Regions from separate parts of the Oceanobacillus sp. FSL K6-0118 genome, predicted to be linked through region 2. Evidence: riboswitches for the same ligand, from Rfam matches in the RefSeq annotation. Region 2 holds a riboswitch; each other region holds the start of a gene.
The links. Region 2 has a riboswitch for thiamine pyrophosphate ahead of MHI02_RS02880 (lipoate--protein ligase family protein). Riboswitches for the same ligand answer to the same signal wherever they lie in the genome.

Region 1: it holds a riboswitch for thiamine pyrophosphate, as region 2 does, so the genes downstream of both, MHI02_RS17000 (3-oxoacyl-ACP reductase) here and MHI02_RS02880 (lipoate--protein ligase family protein) in region 2, are expected to answer to the same signal.
Region 3: it holds a riboswitch for thiamine pyrophosphate, as region 2 does, so the genes downstream of both, MHI02_RS06375 (ABC transporter substrate-binding protein) here and MHI02_RS02880 (lipoate--protein ligase family protein) in region 2, are expected to answer to the same signal.

What each region holds. Positions count from the first base shown of each region.
Region 1 covers NZ_JBBOVR010000002.1:74,897-79,439, forward strand. The annotation lists gene MHI02_RS16995 (LLM class flavin-dependent oxidoreductase) at 1-817, opposite strand, end outside; gene MHI02_RS17000 (3-oxoacyl-ACP reductase) at 897-1,649, opposite strand; TPP riboswitch at 1,793-1,893, opposite strand; gene MHI02_RS17005 (DUF4282 domain-containing protein) at 2,214-2,492, shown strand; gene MHI02_RS17010 (polysaccharide deacetylase family protein) at 3,205-3,885, shown strand; gene MHI02_RS17015 (DnaD domain-containing protein) at 4,180-4,543, opposite strand, start outside.
Region 2 covers NZ_JBBOVR010000001.1:554,501-559,043, forward strand. The annotation lists gene MHI02_RS02865 (heavy metal translocating P-type ATPase) at 1-1,597, shown strand, start outside; gene MHI02_RS02870 (heavy-metal-associated domain-containing protein) at 1,689-1,898, shown strand; gene lipA (lipoyl synthase) at 1,931-2,866, opposite strand; gene MHI02_RS02880 (lipoate--protein ligase family protein) at 2,859-3,704, opposite strand; TPP riboswitch at 3,790-3,898, opposite strand; gene trpA (tryptophan synthase subunit alpha) at 3,962-4,543, opposite strand, start outside.
Region 3 covers NZ_JBBOVR010000001.1:1,218,624-1,223,166, forward strand. The annotation lists gene MHI02_RS06360 (ABC transporter ATP-binding protein) at 1-184, opposite strand, end outside; gene MHI02_RS06365 (ABC transporter permease) at 174-950, opposite strand; gene MHI02_RS06370 (thiamine-binding protein) at 950-1,240, opposite strand; gene MHI02_RS06375 (ABC transporter substrate-binding protein) at 1,262-2,260, opposite strand; TPP riboswitch at 2,379-2,488, opposite strand; gene MHI02_RS06380 (MDR family MFS transporter) at 2,896-4,359, shown strand.

The DNA of each region.
Region 1 (4,543 bases), on a different contig from region 2:
CCGGAAATACTTTAATATGTCTATTACTGTCTCCACTTTGTCTAACTTGTTCATCTAATTTTTCACGAAATCTTTTTGCCTGCTTCAAGTTCCACGATACGGAATAAACCGCATCGGCATATTTTGCCGCCAATGCAATACCTTGTTTAGATGCCCCCGCTTGCATTGATACTGGTTTGCCTTGGGGGCTTTTTGGTGTGGTGGATGGGCCATACACCTTAAAATAAGTACCAGCGTGATTAAATGGCTGAATGTTTGAAGGATCGATCAATTTCCCTTCTGCTCGATTATGTACAAACTCATTACTGTCCCATGAAAGGAATAACTTATTCATTAAAGCAGCAAATTCATCTGCTTTCTCATAACGTTTGTCATGAGGAGGCAGTTCATCCATACTATGATTTAACGCCTCCAAATCAGTCATAGAAGTAACGAGATTCCAACCAACACGTCCTTTTGTAATATGGTCTAAACTTAATAATTGTCGTGAAGCTGTGAAAGGATTAGAAAAAGTACTTGAAATGGTTGAAACTAATCCCACATGTTTTGTCACTTGAGAAATAGCTGTTAAATTGACTATTGGATCAAACCAAAATGCTGGCATATCACTAGAATCTTTAGCCGGAAAGGATTGATTATCAGCAAAGAATACTGCGTCAAAATAACCTTTTTCCGCTAACTGTGCTAAGGATTGGTAATATGAAATGTCCCCAATACGTTCAACGCTTGAGTCAGGCATTTGCCAAGCAGCCTGATGGTGCCCACATCCATACAGCAAGACACCTAAGTGTAGTTGTTTTTCTTTCATCTTTGGCATTTGTCATACCTCCAAACAATTATTATTCACTATCTTATATACTCCGTTTTTGAAAGACTATCCATTGTCATTTAAGCTACTAGTTCATTGTCAAACCGCCATCTACTGTGATATTTTGACCTGTAATACCGTGCGCATTTTCTGATGATAAAAAAGCGACCATATTGGCTACATCTTGAGGTGTGGTCACCTTCTTCAGTGGCGTCGACTGAGCAATTAAATCAAATACTTCCGGTGTTGTAACAGCACTGGCATGAGTCGTTTTTAATAATCCCCCTGAAACGACATTCGCTTTTATACCATATTGTCCTAATTCAGAAGCGATATTACGTGTAAAACCTATTAATCCAGCTTTAGCTGTTGTATATTCATGGTAAGGTACAACAGGATTTTGATATAAATTAGTACCTATACTTATAATACTTCCATTTTGTCGTTCAATAAATTGAGGGATGACGCTTTGAACTACATGAAATGCTGCTTTTAACGTACCATTTAGTTGTTTTTGGTAATCAACCCAGGTGAGTTCTGTGAAAGGTTTCTGTTTGTTTGGATCAAACTTAAAGTCTACTAATGCATTGTTGACAACAACATCTATTTGGCCAAAGTACTCCGTTGCTTTTTTTATCAATGTATCTACTTCTGTGCGATTGGTTACATCAGCCTGAATGGCAATAGCATTTTCTTCACCAATCTCAGAAACAAGCTTCTCAGCGGCATCCTGACTTTTATAGTAATTGATAACCACTTGAAATCCTTGTTGTGCTAAGGTCTTTACAATAGACTCTCCTAAACCTCTACTACCACCTGTTACTAATACTGTTCTCCCCATCATAACCACTCCTATATTATTAATTTTGATGAAACTTAAATAATAAAGTGATAAATAAAAAAATACGCAACCTTCACATAGAAAAGTTGCGTAAAAAGAATTAACTACATATTAAGAAAAAGGCATAATCACCCTTTTAGTATGTAATAGAATTTACACTTTCCTACGCTAGTTTTAACTAGTTCAGGTTCAAAGGGTTTGAGTAAATACTCATCTCAGTTAAATAACACCCCTAGTGAATATATTTAAGTTATAGTCAATGTTATAGTCTTCAGAAATTTATGTCAAGGGAATATGGCTGTTTAAGTATTTCTATCATCCCTTCAAAAATAACTCCAGTACCTTTTCCCATTCATTTATAGTTAGTTGCATACATAGTGGAACAAACTGCGCTTCATTGTTAAGTTTAAACTTTTATGCTAAAATTACCCTTTGCAAATCAAAGAATTTAAAAAGTCATCAGTTCTAATACTTCCTATAACGAAATAGAAATAAAATGAAGTGTTTTTTATGAAAGGAATTTTATTTCATGATGGATGGACTACGAAACAGGGAGGTGAATAAATGAAAAATTTTATTAGTTTTAATAAGATGATTACACCAACAATCATTAAAGTGCTTTTTTGGGTTGGAGTAGGCTTCTCTATCATTCTAGGACTTCTTCAAATTATAGCTGGTTTTGATTCTTACTTCGGTGGCGGTTACCAAATATTTATGGGTATATTAACTATCATATTAGGACCTATCTTTACAAGGGTTTATTGTGAATTATTAATTTTATTCTTTAAAATGCATGAAACAATACAAGAAATTAATGAGAAATTAGGTTTAAAGGATAATTAATTTTAAATGGAATATTTGATGTTAGCGTTAAAATTCTCGTGTAAGTTGTTAAAAGCTCTTATTCAAGAATGATCAAACGTTAGTTTTAAAAGGTTAGCCAGAAATTACTGGTTGGCCTTTTTTTATAAGGTTTTATTATAGCGGTAGTCGAGGTAGACGAATCAAACGTAGGAGACTTGATCCCGTAAACAAATTTATATCAAAAAATGCGAAAAAGAACAAAATCACCCATATTCACCATTATTCCCTGAAAGATTACAAGGAAATATTTCATTTCCCGGGGAATATCGACAATTTATTCTATAATTTATAAATATAAAACATTTTTTCTAAGTTGTTTATTTCTCTGAGACTACCCTTTTGCTTCCTACGGCGTCGGGTGGTTTCCTTGTTTTCTAATATTTTTTTCCGAAGAAATACGCACTAGTCTCACGCATAATTCCTCTTTGTGCACCTTATCACATTGTCATATACAACATAGTGCCTTAAAGCATTGGGGGCTAACATATTGATTAAGGACTCCATGATGGTATCCAACACATTAGCACCTCTACCCCTTCGTAACCCCTTAAACACACTTACCATATAGTAAAGATAAATGGGCAAATTTTTAAACATGGAGGTTCATATGCACACGAATCATTTTAATTTATGGTATCGGAGTAAATGGGATAGGCAAATGGGGCAAAGTCAACCAGTAGGAGGAGCGGAAATGACAAGCAGAGAGCCTCATTTAGTGGCGAATTCGATTTTACAGCGGGAATATCCCAACACCGTTGTTTTAAGAGGATCCCTTAACGAAAATAAAGTAGCTTTAACTTTTGATGATGGTCCAGATATACGCTTTACACCCCAAGTGCTGAATGTCCTTAATAAATACAAAATCAAAGCTACCTTTTTCCTGATGGGGGCTAGAGCAGCTGAACATTCCGATATCGTGAGAAGAATGCATGCAGAAGGGCACGTCATTGGTAATCATACGTATTGGCATCCTAATCTGACAGAAGTAAGTTTAGAAAGAGTTCATTGGGAAGTCACTTCAACAGAGGAAGTACTTGCACAGATTATAGAATACCGTCCCCGATTATTTCGTGCCCCTTATGGTGCGTTAAACCGAGAGATTGTCGAATTAATGAGGCAGATGGGGTATTCTGTCATTCTCTGGAACGTCGATTCTTTGGATTGGAGACAATTGGGTACGACTGTTATTTCTGATATTGTCTTAGCAAATACGGAACCCGGATCCATTGTACTGATGCATGACGGTGGTGATTGGACAATGGATTTATCAGGCACTGTCCATTCTTTACATGACATTATTCCACGTATACAGCAAGAAGGAATAGAGTTTGTAACAATTCCTGAATTATTGAATATTAGTAAAGCAAAATAAGGGGGCACCAGTGGCAGAGATTCACCGATCCATTTAGCTCATCTTAGCAGGGGGCCAAGATGTAGTTTTCCTTACTGATCCTCTCCCTGTTAGACTAGGCTCATTCGTCGTCCTTTTATAAAGATTGCGGAAAAATTGCTAGCATCGGCAAACTTGAGATTTTTGAAGCATATTTGGCGGTTGGGTAATCGTCCAGTTGTCGTCTCCCCTATGAAGGCGACTTTGGAAATACGCACGAGTAACGGATTCCCGCTCTCGATAAGATTTAACACATTGGACGCGCCCCCTTACACTCTACCCATACCCCAACTCCTCCTTCAACCTCCTAATTTTCAACCTCGTCACTTCCGCTTCTTCCGGATCAACTTCCATCCTTTTATTCTCACGCTTTTCCCTCTGTTCCTTAAACCAATCCGGAATCACCTCTTCACGATTCCCACTGGTAAAATAGTGATACCGCCGCCGTTGTTTCCTTTTTCGAAATTCCACATCTTCTGCTCGCACTGCATCCACACTTCGAATCCCTTTCTTTTTCCATGCCTGCAAGATACTTTTCACGTAACCCCAACTTGCCCTATTTTGCTCCAATGCCCGTTTCATCGCTTCCATCACTAATGCTTCTCCTACATCGTCCACCCAATCACTCATGGACTCGATG
Region 2 (4,543 bases):
ACGAACATTACAGAAAACACGTTCATCTTTAAAGGACCTAATCGATATGGCACCTCAAGAAGCGGTTGTTTTAAGAAATGGGGAAGAGGTAACAGTTGAAATGAATGCGGTAGAGGTAGGGGATCACGTTATTATTCGCTCTGGTGGGAAGGTACCAGTTGATGGAAGTATTATTTCTGGGCAAGCATCTTTAAATGAAGCGGCAGTTACCGGGGAATCTGTGCCAAAAACGAAAAGGAAGGATGATAAGGTCTTTAGTGGAACGATTGTGGACAGTGGATACGTGGAAATGGTAGCAGAAAAAGTTGGGGATGACACAACTTTTGCTAAAATCATTGAGCTTGTAGAAGAGGCACAAGATTCTAAATCGAAAACAGAGAAGTTCCTTGATAAGTTCGCCAATGTGTATACTCCAGCAGTAGTTGTTCTATCTGTACTTGTGTATCTCATCACAAGAGACTTACACATAGCTATTACTTTCCTAGTAGTTGCTTGTCCAGGTGCCTTAGTCATTGGTGCTCCAGTATCTAACGTTGCAGGAATCGGGAATGGTGCGAAAAATGGCGTCCTTGTAAAAGGTGGAGAAGTAATGGATATATTCTCTAAAGTAGACACCATTGTATTTGATAAAACTGGTACATTAACAAAAGGGAAACCAGAAGTAACAGATATTAAAGTGTTCGGTGAGTATAAGGAAGAGGATGTATTACGATTGGTCGCTCAAGCTGAAACGGCTTCAGAACATCATTTAGGTAGAACAATCGTAAAAGAAGCGAATGATAGAGGAATGGAACTTTTCATGAAACCAACAGATGTTGAAGTCATGAAAGGTAATGGTATTCAAGCAACGGTAGAAGGCCATCATTTATCCATCGGAAATAGAAAATTAATGAATGCAGATGGGATCCATATGGTGGAGGAAGTATGCGCGTATGCCATAGAACGGGAGAAATTAGGAAATACAGCTATCTTTGTGGCCATTGACGGAAAAATTGCTGGAATCTTTTCCATTGCTGACCAAATTCGAGAAGATGCAGTAGAAGCACTAGCCGAGATGCGTGAAAATGGAATTAAGAAGATGATTATGCTTACAGGTGATAACAAACATACAGCAGAATTAGTTGCCGAAACATTAGGGTTAGATGAATTCCATGCTGAATTACTACCAGAAAACAAAGTGGAAATGCTTATGAAGTTAAAAGCGGAAGGTCATGTTGTTGCAATGGCTGGAGATGGAATTAATGATGCACCTGCAATTGCTACAGCAGATATAGGTTTAGCGATGGGTGAAGGCGGTACAGATGTATCCATGGAAACTGCCGATGTTGTCTTAATGGCGGACCAACTCATGCAATTCTCTCATGCATACGCTTTATCCAAAGCTACGATTCGTAACATGAAACAAAACACGTTTTTCGCAGTAGGAACTGTGTTTGTCCTATTAGCTGGGGTATTAGCAGGTTCCATCCATTTAGCCTCAGGAATGTTCATTCATGAGGCAAGTGTTCTACTAGTCATTTTAAATGCAATGCGTCTTATTCGTTTTAATCATGGAAATAGGAAGGGGGGAAGAAAAGTTCCAGTTGCAGAAGTTTAAGATAAAATTGTTAAAACTTGACCTAGGTCAAAGAAAAGAAACAAAAGGGATTTTATAATAAAGGTAGAACAAAACAAAGGAGAGATTTATAATGAAAACAATAAAATTCCAATTAGAACCACTAACTTGTCCATCTTGTATTAAAAAGATTGAAACAAAACTTGGTAAAATGGATGGTGTAGAAGAAGCGAAAGTTATGTTTAACTCAAGCAAGGTGAAAGCAACGTTTAACGAGCAGGAAGTAAAAGCGGAGGAAATGAAAGAGGTAATTGAAAAATTAGGATATCCTGTTCTAAATTAAAAAGAGGCCAATAAGGGCCTCTTCATTTTTAACTAAAAGATCTGCTTTTCTTCTTGATTTTCAATGCCCTTCATATATTTAATTCGATTTTGCTTGGAGGAATTACTAACTTGTTCATCCGCATGATAGGAAGAACGAACAAGTGGGCCGGATTCACAATGTTTAAATCCTTTTTCAAGTGCAATTTCTTTTAATTCGGCAAATTCATCTGGATGATAATAGCGTTCCACATTTAAATGTTTTTTGGTTGGTTGTAGGTATTGACCGATTGTCATAATATCCACGTCATGTGCTCGTAAATCATCCATTGCTTCGATGATTTCCTCTTTGGTTTCACCTAAACCTACCATTATACTAGATTTGGTTGGTATGTCTGGTGCAATCTCCTTCACACGCTGTAATAACTGTAAGGAACGATCATACTTGGCAATAGCGCGAACTTTCTTTGTTAATCTGCGAACGGTTTCTATATTATGATTAAAAATATCCGGCTTACTATCCATTAAGGTATGTAGGCTCTCATAATCACCTTTCATATCGGAAGGTAATACCTCAATCGTACAGCCAGGATTTGCGTTTCGAATGGCACGAACGGTGTTGGCAAATACAGCGGCGCCTCCATCATCTAAATCGTCTCGAGCTACAGCGGTTACAACGACGTGCTTTAATCCCATTATTTTAACAGAATCTGCAACCCGCTTCGGTTCTCCTAAATCTAATCCACTAGGTAGACCGGTTTTGACCGCACAGAACCTACAACCGCGTGTGCAGGTATCACCTAAGATCATAAATGTTGCTGTTTGTCTTTCACTCCAACATTCATGAATATTCGGGCATCTTGCTTCCTCACAAACAGTGTTTAGACTTTTCTCACGCATTAACTTCTTTAATCCAGTATAGGACTTATTCGTGTTTAATTTAATCTTTAACCATTCAGGTTTACGGAGATATTCCTCTTGTTTAGACACTTTTAATAGACTCCTTTAGTAATCGATGATAATTCCAATCCTCTGAACGATATTTAGTCTCTGCTAGATGATGTACTTCTTCCCATTGTTGTTTTGATAATTCAAAAGGACGGAAAGTAACGTTTAATCCATGTTGAAATCCTTGATAGAATGCATCCTTCACTTCGTCAAATGATTTCTGTTTATTTGTTAGTTGGTCGATAGTGATAGCTTTGCTTTGGAAAGCATCACGTCTACGTTGTTTTATTTTTTCAGATGGGAAACGGAATAAATCATAGAGCATCTTGATATCGAGACTCATTGGTATGGACCCATGCTGCAGTAGAACACCCTTCTTCCTTGTTTGCGCATTACCTGATAACTTTTTCCCATCTACTACCATTTCGTAAAATGCGGCCTTTTCAAAACATACAGCTGTCTTTTCTTTCATGGCGCTTCTATCGGGCATGGCATAATCAACCGTGATTCCTAGATTCTTGAAACCTTCATAAAGCCCTTTTGATAGGACGTGGTAGGCTTCTTTAATAGAGGTTGGAATTTCTGGGTGATCCTCTGAAACTACAATACTGTAAGTCAATTCATTATCATGTAGTACAGCGCTTCCTCCGGTTAGACGACGAACAAATTGGCAATGATAGCTATTTACATTGTCGAAATGGATTGATTTATGTACTTTTTGAAACTGACCAGCCGATAAAGTAGGATGTGACCAACCGTAAAAGCGTAATGTTGGCGGAATTTTACCCTCACTATGCCAGTTTAATAGGGATTCATCCATTGCCATATTAACTGCTGCATCCTGATGCCCACTGTCTAAAAAGAACCATTCTTCTTGCAAAAATTACCCCTCCTCTTAAATCAAAAAGACTGCACTCCAAAAAAGAGTGCAGTCTTTTGTACAATAGATGTATCTTACATCTAAAATCCTTTTGGCTGCACTTCCCCACGCTAGTATTATCCATATCGGGTTCAAAGGGTTTAAGCAATAGGGTATTGCTATTCTCAGCGACAAAGGCTCCCCTAGTGATTATTATATTACAAATTCATCATACCAATTGGTAAATCCTGGGTAAAGTAAATTGCTTTCTTAAAATGTTATGCATGAATACTAGTTTGAATGCTTCCTTGGATTAAATTTTTCACTTCGTTGTTTTTTCCTTGGTGTAAGAGGTCAACAATTTTACTACCAACGATAACCCCATCACAGTGAGAACTTAACTCATGCGCTTGTTCCACAGTAGATACACCAAATCCTGCTAATACAGGAACGGTACTATATTTCTTTAGGTTTTCTAAATAGCTTTTTACATTGTCGCCATGGGAACTTCTAGCGCCCGTAGTCCCCATTACGGCTACAGCATAAAGGAAACCTTCTGATTTACTTGCGATTTCTTTTAATCGTTCCTCTGGACTAGTCATAGCAGCAAGGCGAATAAATGCTATTTTCTCATTTTTTAAGTGGGTTGCAATCGGGCCTTCTTCTTCCATTGGGACATCTGGGATAATGATACCGTCTACCCCAGAATCCGCACAGTCCTTAGCAAACTGTTCCATTCCATAACGATAGATTGGGTTTACGTAGGTCATTAAAATAATCGGAATGGAGCGGTCTACCTTCGTTGACTTCAGAAATTCTAAAATGGATGCTAATGATGTACCATTAGCTAAAGCACGAAT
Region 3 (4,543 bases), 660 kb from region 2:
CTAAATAGATCGAACCTCCCGATGGCTGGCTCATTCCACCAATAATGCTAAAGAGTGTACTTTTCCCACTTCCAGATGGACCTAATAGAGAAACGAATTCCCCGTCTTTGACGGAGAAGTTGATATTGGATAATACATGATTGTCTTCAAACGATTTGGATATATCATGAATTTCAAGACTCATATGGATTTATTCCTTCCTCTGGTTTCCACTTAATGACCCTTTTTTCGATAAGGGTTATTAGTAAAAAGAATAATAAACTGAGTGCCACAATAACGATAATGGCTACAAAGACACGATCGGTTCGGTAGGATGAAGATGCTAATGTCATATACACGCCAATACCTTTACTTGCACCTAGCCATTCGGAAATGACTGCGCCCATCACACTATATGTTGCAGAAATCTTTAGTCCTGAGAATAGGGATGGTAAAGCGTTCGGCCATTCTAGTTTCCGAAAAGTTTGTCCTTTTGTCGCACCAGCCATTTGAATATAGTGTTTTAAATCAGCATCTGTTTGACGAAAGCCATCAAGTAGAGCAATGGTTATCGGAAAGAAACAAACGAGCGAAATAACAATTAGCTTCGGTAGCATGCCAAATCCAAACCAAATAACAAGTAATGGTGCTAGGACAATAACAGGAATGTTTTGTGAAATAATGATAAATGGATAAAATAAGTCCTTTAGTAGAGGCATTAAATGGAGACATATGGCAACAAAAACGCCAACCCCACTACCAATTAAAAACCCAAGAACAATCAATTGAATAGTAGATGGAAGGTGTTCCGTGTAAATTGACCAGCTAGTCCATGCTTCTTGGAAAATTTGAATTGGTCCAGGAAGTAGCCATGATGGCATGTCAAAAATTCTAGTTCCAACTTCCCACAAGATGAAGAAAAGGATGATAGCCAGAACCGGCCTCCATCCTTTTTTTGCCATGGTACTCATTAACGATACTTCTCCGTTAATTGATCCATGGATGCACCGTCTGGTTTATAAAAAATCTTAATTTGAGAAATGGCACTAGCACAACCTTTCTCAACCATTTTCTCATTCATTTTTTCCACAATTTGTAGTAATTCAGAAAGGTTTCCTTCCATGGTTGTTTCAAGTGGATTAACCTGGTATTTCACACCTGATTCATCAATCACTTTAATTGCTTCATCTACTAATGGATATGTGTCTACTCCGTTTTCTGCTTTAGGAATCATTTGAATACTTAATAATGCGTTTGCCAATTAAAATCTCTCCTTTATCATTTAAGGTAAAAAGTCATTTGTAAATGCCTTTTCACTATCCAGTTCAACTTCTAATAGATCATTTTCATACATCCAATTTGCATAGTTTTCCCATATTTCTAGCTTTTGAATTCCCCATTTTTCTGCATCATCTTGATATTTAGGAGACAGCCACTCTTGACTTGCTTTAACTAGTTCAGGGTCAAGGTCTGGTACTGCTTCAATAAGTACGTCTGCAGCTTCGCTTGGGTTTTCTATTGCGAACTCATAACCTTTGGAAACAGCACGTAAGAAGCTTTTAATAGTTTCCGGATCATCTTGTATCATATTTTCATTGGTTGCTAATACCGGAGTATAATAGTCTAATTTCTTACTATAATCCGTTAAATAATTCATATGAAGCGGTTGGTCACGGAGCTCTGCTTTAATACCATCCCAACCATAGTAAATCCAAGCAAAATCAATTCCTTGCTCAAGTGCTGTGAAAAAGTCTGTATTTCCGATATTAACGATTTCAACCTTCTCTACATCGGCATTATCCTCCTGCATAATCGAATCTAGTACAGCCTTTTCCACTGGTGCACCCCATCCACCATAAGATTTACCCTCAAAGTCTTTTGCAGTTGTAATATTATTTTCCTTTAGGGAAGCAAAACCAGACGTATTATGCTGAATAATAGCAGCAATCGAAACAATAGGTACATTTTGTATTCGTGCTTCCGTAATTCCTTCTTGGTAGCTAACACCAAAATCAGCATTTCCAGTAGCGACTAATTGCTCAGCACCTGCTTCTCCAGGCTGAATAATGTCAACATCTAAACCTTCTTCTTCAAAATACCCTTTATCCCTAGCCACATAGAGACCAGTATGATTGGTGTTTGGGGTCCAATCCAGAACAAGGGTTATTTTTTTTAGTTGCTTTGCATCTTCACCTGTTTGATCTGTACTTTCTTCATCTGTGTTGTTACCGCATGCAGCTAGTACAATTAGCAACAGGCAAAAAACAGATAATTTCCTCATAATAAATAGTCCTCCCTGTTTTTAACTAAAAGAATAAAACTCGAGTAGGGAATAACACGAATTAGTAGCCAACAAAAAGCACCCTAGACAAATTGCCTAGGGTGCATACTTTAGTTATGTACGTATCAGGTATGTTCCCTACGCTGGTCTTAGCCAGATCAGGTTCTAAGGGTTAGTATCTAACGGATACAATCTCAACCAGCAACACTGGTACCCCCACAGTCATCTTAAGTTGTAATTTACACAATTAAGTATTGCATAGTTTTTCTAATATAGCAAGAAATTTGTAAAAGTTTGACGATTCTTTTAAAGTTGCACAACTTGATATTGTTTATGAATATGATTTTACGTTTAAAAAATTTTTCCTTCCTATTAAATTACCTGTTCTAATTACCCCACCTAAATGGGCAGTAAGACTCCCACCTTAAACTTCTGGGGATACAAATAGGTGGGAGAACAACTGCCCGTAAAGGTTCGATAAGTGCCGACTAACCATCAGTGGGGGATGAAGGAAAGCCTCCGCTGATGGAAGTCTTCTTTATCTAGCTGAAATTTAGCAAAATTCCTATTTCCTTTTTACCTGAAATGCATTATAATTTATGAATTGTTATGAAGAAATAGGGGAGGGGAAGGATATGCAAACGGTAAGTTATAACCGAAAAACGATTGTCGCATTGTTGCTTGCTGGGGCATTTATTTCCATTTTAAATCAAACGTTGATGATTACTGCAATTCCCCCAATTATGGAGGAAATGGGAATTACGGCAAACACTGGTCAGTGGCTAACCACGGTGTTTATGCTTGTCAATGGTATTATGATTCCCATTAGTGCATTTTTATTAGAACGGTTTACGACAAGACAATTGTTTATAACGGCAATGAGTATTTTCGCTATAGGCACATTAATTTCTGGGATTGCGCCTAATTTCTCTTTCTTATTAGTAGGGCGAGTCATCCAGTCTGCTGGAGCAGGGGTTATGCTGCCACTAATGCAGACAGTATTTCTTTTAATCTTCCCAGTTCATAAACGTGGATCAGCTATGGGATTAATTGGTCTTGTTATATCATTTGCACCAGCACTTGGTCCTGCCATATCAGGATGGGTAACAGAGCATTATTCTTGGAGGGTATTATTCTTTATCATCCTACCAATTGCAATTGTAGATATTATCATCGCCTTTTTCGCATTGAAAAATGTAACGGAATTAAAGAAACCAAAATTAGATATTCCATCTGTTATTTTATCCTCTTTTGGTTTTGGTGGATTACTTTATGGATTTACTTCAGCTGGGAATAACGGTTGGGGAGCAAGTTTAACCATCATTTCACTCACTGTTGGAGTAGTGTCACTCTTTATGTTTATTTTAAGACAGTTAAGACTGCAGCATCCAATGTTAGAGTTCAGGGTTTTTACGTATTCTCTATTCCCACTAGCCGTTGTTATTGGAATCATTTCGTTTATGGGGCTAATCGGGACAGAAACACTTATCCCACTTTATATGCAAAACATGCGTGAATTCACTGCTTTTGAAGCGGGGATTGCGTTATTACCAGGTGCGTTGATTTCAGGGTTTATGTCTCCTATTACAGGTAGAATCTTTGATAGATATGGTGCGCGTAAGCTAGCGATGACTGGACTACTAATTGTCGCTGTCTCTTCCATTCCATTTACTAGATTAGATACGGAAACATCCTTGGCTTTCATGACAATCATGTACAGTATTAGAATGTTTGGACTATCTATGGTCATGATGCCAATTTCAACAGCGGCATTGAACCAATTACCAAAACGACTAATTCCACACGGGGCGGCAATGGATAATACAATGAGGCAGGTCGGCGCTTCTGTTGGAACAGCTATTCTTGTTACAGTTATGACAACAACAGGAGAAACGGCAGCTAGAGCAGATATTCCTAATCCAGCTATCTATGGAGTGAATGTCGCATTTATCGTGATAACTGTTCTTGCTTTTGTTGGACTATTGACCTCGTTTTTCGTGAGGGATAGTAAAACATCTCAAGAAGAAGTGGAGAAAAGAGATTTAGAGAGATTAAGAGAAAAACAACACGATAATCAGAAAATTTATCAAAAAGCTTAGATGATGGTAGCCCAATATTCATAATATTCATTATGAATATCGGGTTATTTATTTGGCAGCTAGGGGAAATCTTTCTCGTCCGGGGATTGCCGTAAAAATCTGCATAAGTGCAACTAAGGTGACTATTCTAATATTCTAAAGTATAATTCTATTCATTAATATCTTTATTGGACGGTGAATGTAG